3 regions of the Azospirillum ramasamyi genome follow, and region 1 is predicted to be linked to each of the others. Evidence: predicted binding sites of a transcription regulator. Region 1 holds the regulator's gene; each other region holds the start of a gene.
The links. The regulator PhoB, encoded in region 1, activates phosphate uptake and scavenging genes when phosphate is short. The targets are predictions, from matches to a motif close to TNTCATAAAACTGTCA.

Region 1 (2,265 bases):
AAGCACCCGCTTCCGGGCGGTTTTCTTTTGCGTCCGTTCAGGACTCCACCGTCACCGCGTCGCCGAGCCTGAGGCCGAGCGTGCTGTCGGCCCGCCCGCGGTTGACGGCGATCTCCGCCAGCCCGTTGGAGTTCCCGTACCACAGCGGCTCCCCCGGCCCGACCGCGCCGAAGGTGCGGGCATGGACGATGCGGGTGCCGGCGGCGCTCAGCACCGCATCGGCGGGCAGGGTGGATGCCCGCATGCCCGTCATGGCGTTGCCGTAGACATCGACATAGACGATGCGCGCCAGTTCGTCGGGCCAGCCGGGACGGTCGATGGCGGCACGGGGGAGCGGGCTGCGCTCAACCGGCCGGCCGGTGGCGAGGCTGGCGGCGACGGGGGCGAACAGGTCGCGGCCGTGGAAGCTGGCGGACAGCCGGTCCGGGATCCAGTCGATGGTCCAGGCGTTCAGCGACGTCGCTCGGCGGGCGAGCAGGGCGAACAGGCCGTTGTCGGGACCGACGAACCAGCGCCCGTCGGCCTCCACCATCACCGGCCGCCGGTCGGTGCCGACACCGGGATCGACGACGCAGAGAAAGACGCTTCCGGCAGGAAAGGCCGGGGCGTAGGCGGCCAGCAGATAGGCCGACAGCTGCGGATCGAAGGCGGGGGCGTCGGCGAACAGGTCGATGACGGAGATGCCGGGCGCCTGCTGCGCCAGCACCGCCTTCATCTGGCCGGTATAGGGGCCGGAAAGGCCGAAGTCGGTGAAGAGCAGGATCATCGCGTGTTGCCGCCTCCGCAGTGTTGCCCCCTCCTTAACACTCCCCGCCCTTGGGCCGGCTGTTGGCCGGTCCGATTGCGGTGGAGGGATAGGGAGGGGGCGGTCGAAGCAACACCCTCACACCGACTTCGTATCCAGCGCATACCCCGCCGACCGTACGGTGCGGATCAGGTCCAGCTCTTCGTCTTCGTTCATCGCCTTGCGCAGGCGGCGGATGTGTACGTCGACCGTACGCGGCTCCACGTACACGTCGTGGCCCCACACCAGATCGAGCAGCTGTTCGCGGGAGAAGACGCGGCCGGGATGCTGCATGAAGTGGCGCAGCAGGCGGAATTCGGTCGGCCCCAGATGTACGTCCCGGCCGTTGCGGCGTACGCGGTGGGCGGCCAGATCCATCGTCACGTCGGCGAAGGTCAGCACCTCGTCGGTCATGCCGGGAGAGGCGCGGCGCAGCACCGCGCGCATGCGGGCCACCAGTTCGGTCGGGGAGAAGGGCTTGGTGATGTAGTCGTCCGCGCCGGAATTCAGGCCGCGCACCCGGTCCCCTTCCTCGCCGCGGGCGGTCAGCATGATGATCGGAATGTCGCGGGTCTTGGCGTTGCGGCGCAGCTGGCGGCAGACCTCCAGCCCGCTCATCAGCGGCAGCATCCAGTCGAGCAGCACGATGTGCGGCGTCTGTTCGCCGGCGGCCAACAGGGCCTCCTCGCCGTCGCTGGCGGTGGCGACGCGGAAGCCTTCCTTTTCCAGGTTGTACCTCAACAGCGTCAGGATGTCGGCCTCGTCCTCGACGACCAGGACGAGCGGCTTGAGGGCCGCGTTCATGGAGGCTCCGTTCACAGCGCGCGTCTCGACGTTAACCGGCATGGGACAGCCTTTTCAACAAAGAGGGAAGGGGGCGCAAGCGTGATGCACAGGGTTCAGCCGTAGCGGCCGGTGATGTAGCCCTGGGTGCGTTCGTCGCGTGGGTTGGTGAAGATCTCGCCGGTGTCGTCGCACTCCACCATCTCGCCCAGATGGAAAAAGGCGGTGCGCTGGGACACGCGGGCGGCCTGCTGCATGTTGTGGGTGACGATGACGATGGTGTAGTTGGCCCGCAGCTCGTCGATCAGCTCCTCGATATGGGCGGTCGCGATGGAGTCGAGCGCGGAACAGGGCTCGTCCATCAGGATCACCTCGGGGCTGACGGCGATGGCGCGGGCGATGCACAGCCGCTGCTGTTGGCCGCCGGACAGGCTGGTGCCGGGCTCGCGCAGGCGGTCCTTCACCTCGCCCCACAGGCCGGCGCGCTTGAGGGAGGTCTGCACCACCTCGTCCAGCTCGTCCCGGCCGGAAGCCAGGCCGTGGATGCGCGGGCCGTAGGCGATGTTGTCGTAGATCGACTTCGGAAAGGGGTTCGGCTTCTGGAACACCATGCCGACGCGGGCGCGCAGCTGCACCGCGTCCACGGTCTTGCCGTAGACATCCTCGCCGTCCAGCGCGATCCGTCCCTCGATCCGGCA
Region 2 (2,265 bases), on a different replicon from region 1:
GAGCGGACCAGCCGGGTGCAGATCCTGCTGGCGACGGCCGGCGTGCTGCTGGCCGGGCTGATCGTCTCCTTCTATGTCGGGCGCCGCGTCGTCGGCCGGATGGAGGCGCTCGCCGCCGCCATGCGCCGGGTGGCCGGCGGCGACCTGAATGTGGAGCTGAAGTCCGGCGGCAACGACGAGATCACCGACATGGCGCGTGCGCTCGACGTGTTCATCGCCAACGCCCGCGCCATGGAAGAAGCGCATGAGAAGGTGGAGGTCGAGCGCCGCAACGCCGCGTCGGCCCGCCGGACCAGCATGCTGGAGATCGCCGAGCAGTTCGAAAGCAACGTGCTGAGCAGTGTCGAGACGCTGGCCGAGGCCGCCGGCCTGATGGCGGCGCGTGCCCGCTCGCTGACCGACATCGCCGCCAACGCCAACGACCGCGCCGAGGCCGCGATGCAACTGTCCGGCGAGATGGCGGCGGGAATCCAGCAGGTGGCGACCGCCGCGTCGGAGATTTCGCAATCCATCGCCGAGATCAGCAAGCGCACCGGCGAATCGGCCCGCATCATCGGCGACACCGCCGCCGGGGCGGAACAGGTCAAGGCCACCGTCGCCGACCTGTCCGGCACCGCCGGCGAGATCGGTGCCGTGATTGGGCTGATCGACGAGATCGCCGGCCAGACCAACCTGCTGGCGCTGAACGCCACCATCGAGGCGGCGAGGGCAGGGGAGATGGGCCGCGGATTCGCGGTGGTCGCCGGAGAGGTGAAGGCCCTTGCCGGCCAGACCGCCCAGGCCACCGCCGAGATCGCCCGCCAGATCGCCGCGACCCAGGCGGCCAGCCGCCAGACGGCGGAGGTGGTGGCGACCATGGCCGGCAGCGTCCAGCGCATCGAATCCAACGCATCCGCCATCGCCGCCGCGGTGGAGGAGCAGGCGATCATCACCTCGAGCATCGTCGACAGCTCCCACCGGGTCGCGGTCGGCACGCAGGCGGCATCGGACCATGTCGCCGGCCTGTCGGAGGCCGCGGCCAAGGTGCGCGCCCAGGCCGGCGACGTGCTGCAGGTGGCGGAAAGCCTGTCGCACGAGGCGACCAGCCTCGGCTCCGCCGTGCATCTGTTCCTCCAGGAAATCCGGGCGGCGCGATGATGGCGCCGCCTCGGCCACGAACGGGTCGGTTTCATAAAACTGACACGTAAACAAAACAAACCCGTCACCAGCGGTGGATATGGTCACCGCGACGAAGAAGGCGGGTTACGACCTCCGGCGAAGGCCGGGCTTTTCCCAAACCCAACGACACCGTCCAACCTATCGGGAGTTTTGCCGTGAAAACCATGACCTCGGCGTTCGTTCGTTGCGCCGCCTTCGGTGCCCTGGCCGTTCTCTCCGTCTCGGTCGCCCCGCTGTCGGTCGCCTCGGCCGCCGACATCTCCGGCGCCGGCGCTACCTTCCCGTACCCGATCTATGCCAAGTGGGCCGACGCCTACAAGAAGGAGACGGGGGTGGGCCTGAACTACCAGTCCATCGGTTCGGGCGGCGGCATCAAGCAGATCAAGGCCAAGACGGTCACCTTCGGCGCCTCGGACATGCCGCTGAAGCCGGAAGATCTTGAGCAGGCCGGCCTGATCCAGTTCCCGATGATCATGGGCGGCGTCGTTCCGGTCGTGAACCTGAAGGGTCTGAAGTCCGGCGACGTGAAGCTGTCGGGCACGGTTCTCGCCAACATCTACATGGGCGAGATCACCAAGTGGAACGATCCGCAGATCAAGGCCCTGAACCCGGACGTCAACCTGCCGAACACCGCCATCGCGCCGGTGTACCGTTCCGACGGGTCGGGCACCAACTTCCTGTTCACCGACTACCTGTCGAAGACCAGCCCCAAGTTCAAGACCCAGATCGGCGCCAACAGCTCGGTCCAGTGGCCGGCCGGCATCGGCGCCAAGGGCAATGAGGGCGTGGCCAGCATGGTCAAGCAGACGGACGGGGCGATCGGCTACGTCGAGTACGCCTACGCCAAGCAGAACAACATCATGTATGTCGGCCTGCAGAACAAGGACGGCAAGGCCGTCGTTCCGAAGATCGAGTCCTTCCAGGCCGCCGCGGCGAACGCCGACTGGGCCAATGCCAAGGGCTATTACGTCATCCTGACCGACGAGCCGGGTGCGGACAGCTGGCCGATCACCGGCGCCAGCTTCATCCTGATGTACAAGGATCCGAAGGATCCGGCGACTTCGGCCGAGGCCCTGAAGTTCTTCGACTGGGCGTACAAGAACGGTG
Region 3 (2,265 bases), on a different replicon from region 1:
GCGTCATCTATGTGAAGCAGGGGCTGCACCGCCGCTTCGCCATCGTCGACGCGGCGATGAACGACCTGATCCGCCCGTCGCTGTACGACGCCTATCACGGCATCGTCCCGGTGGCGGAGCCGGCCGAGGGCGTCGCGGCGGAGCCCTATGACGTGGTCGGCCCGGTCTGCGAGAGCGGCGACACCTTCGCCGTTCAACGCCCGCTGCCGCCGCTGGCCGACGACGACCTCGTCGCCTTCCTGTCGGCCGGCGCCTATGGCGCGGTGATGGCTTCGACCTACAACACCCGGCCGCTGGTGCCGGAGGTTCTGGTCAACGGCGACCGCTTCTCCGTCATCCGCCCCCGCCCGACGGTGGAGGAGATGCTGGCCGCCGAGCGCGTTCCCGACTGGCTGTAAGGGCTTTGGGAGGAGGGGGCTGCCGACCGAAGGTCGGTGGAAATAGGCTTGCGCCCCTCCCCACCCCCTCAGATGCGGGTCAGCCCATCCGGCCTCGACGGCTGCACCGGCGCCGGCTCCGCCGGTGGATTGGCCGGCCCCGGCGCCAGCTGCCAGCCGTCGAGCGCGCGTTTCAGCGCGTCGAGGCCGGCACTGGCGGAGGCCTTGGCCTCGTCGGCGGCGCGGGTGATGGCGGCGCACAGTTCGGCGCGCCGCTTGGGGTCGTCGCGGCTTTCCTCCAACGCCCGGCCGACATCGTCGGCCGTCCCGCCGTCCTGGGCTTCGGGCTGCACCGTCTTCGGGTCGATGCCCAGCAGCGGCAGCAGATACTCCCGCCCCTTCTCACGCGCCAGTGTCACCGCCTTCTCTCCGAACCGTTCCGCCGACGCCAGCCCGGCGTCCCAGGTGGTGAGCACGGCCGAGACGGTCGGGCTGCAGCGGCCGGCGGGATCCTCCGACGCTGGTGGCGGCGCCGGCGCCTCGGTCTGCGCCCGCAGCGGAGCGGCGGAGAGCAGCAGAACCGCCAGGGCCGGCGCGGCAAGGCGGCGGATGGGGCTGGATTGACACGTCATGCGGGAGAACCTGCGGTCTTGAAGGGGTCTTGCGCTCATTTGGGAAGGCGGTATGCCCCTTTCCATGGCCCCTGCCCATCTGGCGCCGCCGGCCCGGTTCACGCCATTCACCGGATGGAAAGTGCGCAAAGGCCGCAACCTGTGGCGATTTTGCTACCAGATGACTGTTACATGACCGTTACATGACACGCCGCCGCTGCACCGCGCGGCGAAGCATGCTAAGAGCAGCGCCGAATCACCCCAGTCACCGCGAGTCATTGCCCCATGCTGCTGCGCGCATTCCGTTCGCTGATGCCGAAGGAGGAACGCTTCGTCGACCAGTTCGTCGACCAGGCCCGCCACATCGTGGCCGCAGCCGCCGCCCTGGAGGCGGTCATGGACGCAGGGCCGGAGGAGCGGGCGCAGAAGATCGCGGCGCTGAAGCGGGTGGAAAAGGACGCCGACCGCATCGCCAAGGATGCCGGGCGCGGCCTGCACCGCGCCTTCATCACCCCCTTCGACCGGTCGGACATCCTGTCGCTGATCAACGCGCTGGACGACGCCATCGACCTGATGGACGAGGTGCCTCGCCATGCCGGCCTCTACGGCATCGAGTCGTTCGACGAGCCGATGCGCCGCTTCGTCTCCCTGATCCGCCAGCAGGCCGACGTTCTGGTGGAACTGATGCCGCTGCTGGGCGCCATCGCCCGCAACGCCGAGCGGATCGACCAGCTCTGCGGCCGCCTGTCCGACCTGGAGGACGAGGCCGACGATGTGCTGCGCGGCGCCCTGCAGACGCTGATCGCGGAAAAGCCGGACATGATCACCTTCCTCGGCCGGCGCGAGCTGTACGAGATGCTGGAGGCGGTGACCGACCGCTGCGACGACGTCGGCGACCTGGTCGCGGGCATCATGCTCGATCAGGTCTGAGGCGGCGGCAATGGAGGCCCTTCAGATCGGTCTGCCGGCGATCATCTTCATCGTCTTGGTGGCGCTCGCCTTCGACTTCATCAACGGCCTGCACGACGCGGCGAACTCCATCGCCACGGTGGTGTCCACCCGCGTGCTGTCGCCCAAGGTGGCCGTCCTGTGGGCGGCCTTCTTCAACTTCATCGCCTTCCTGTTCTTCGGCCTGCATGTCGCCACCACCATCGGCACCGGTCTGGTCGACCCGCTGGTGATGGACCCGGCGGTGATCCTGGCGGCGCTGATCGGCGCCATCGGCTGGAACCTCATCACCTGGTATCTCGGGCTGCCGTCCTCCTCGTCCCACGCGC

Region 2: a site for PhoB is predicted at 1,167-1,182, ahead of pstS (phosphate ABC transporter substrate-binding protein PstS). Genes of this name have one in related genera too.
Region 3: a site for PhoB is predicted at 1,182-1,197, ahead of DM194_RS24225 (DUF47 domain-containing protein). Genes of this name have one in related genera too.

What each region holds. Positions count from the first base shown of each region.
Region 1 covers NZ_CP029829.1:2,471,005-2,473,269, forward strand. Annotated here, with positions in the region: gene DM194_RS11585 (SAM hydrolase/SAM-dependent halogenase family protein) at 38-766, opposite strand; gene phoB (phosphate regulon transcriptional regulator PhoB) at 884-1,588, opposite strand; gene pstB (phosphate ABC transporter ATP-binding protein PstB) at 1,684-2,265, opposite strand, start outside.
Region 2 covers NZ_CP029834.1:260,610-262,874, reverse strand. Annotated here, with positions in the region: gene DM194_RS25785 (methyl-accepting chemotaxis protein) at 1-1,137, shown strand, start outside; gene pstS (phosphate ABC transporter substrate-binding protein PstS) at 1,323-2,265, shown strand, end outside.
Region 3 covers NZ_CP029833.1:435,751-438,015, reverse strand. Annotated here, with positions in the region: gene lysA (diaminopimelate decarboxylase) at 1-398, shown strand, start outside; gene DM194_RS24230 (hypothetical protein) at 467-1,009, opposite strand; gene DM194_RS24225 (DUF47 domain-containing protein) at 1,274-1,918, shown strand; gene DM194_RS24220 (inorganic phosphate transporter) at 1,929-2,265, shown strand, end outside.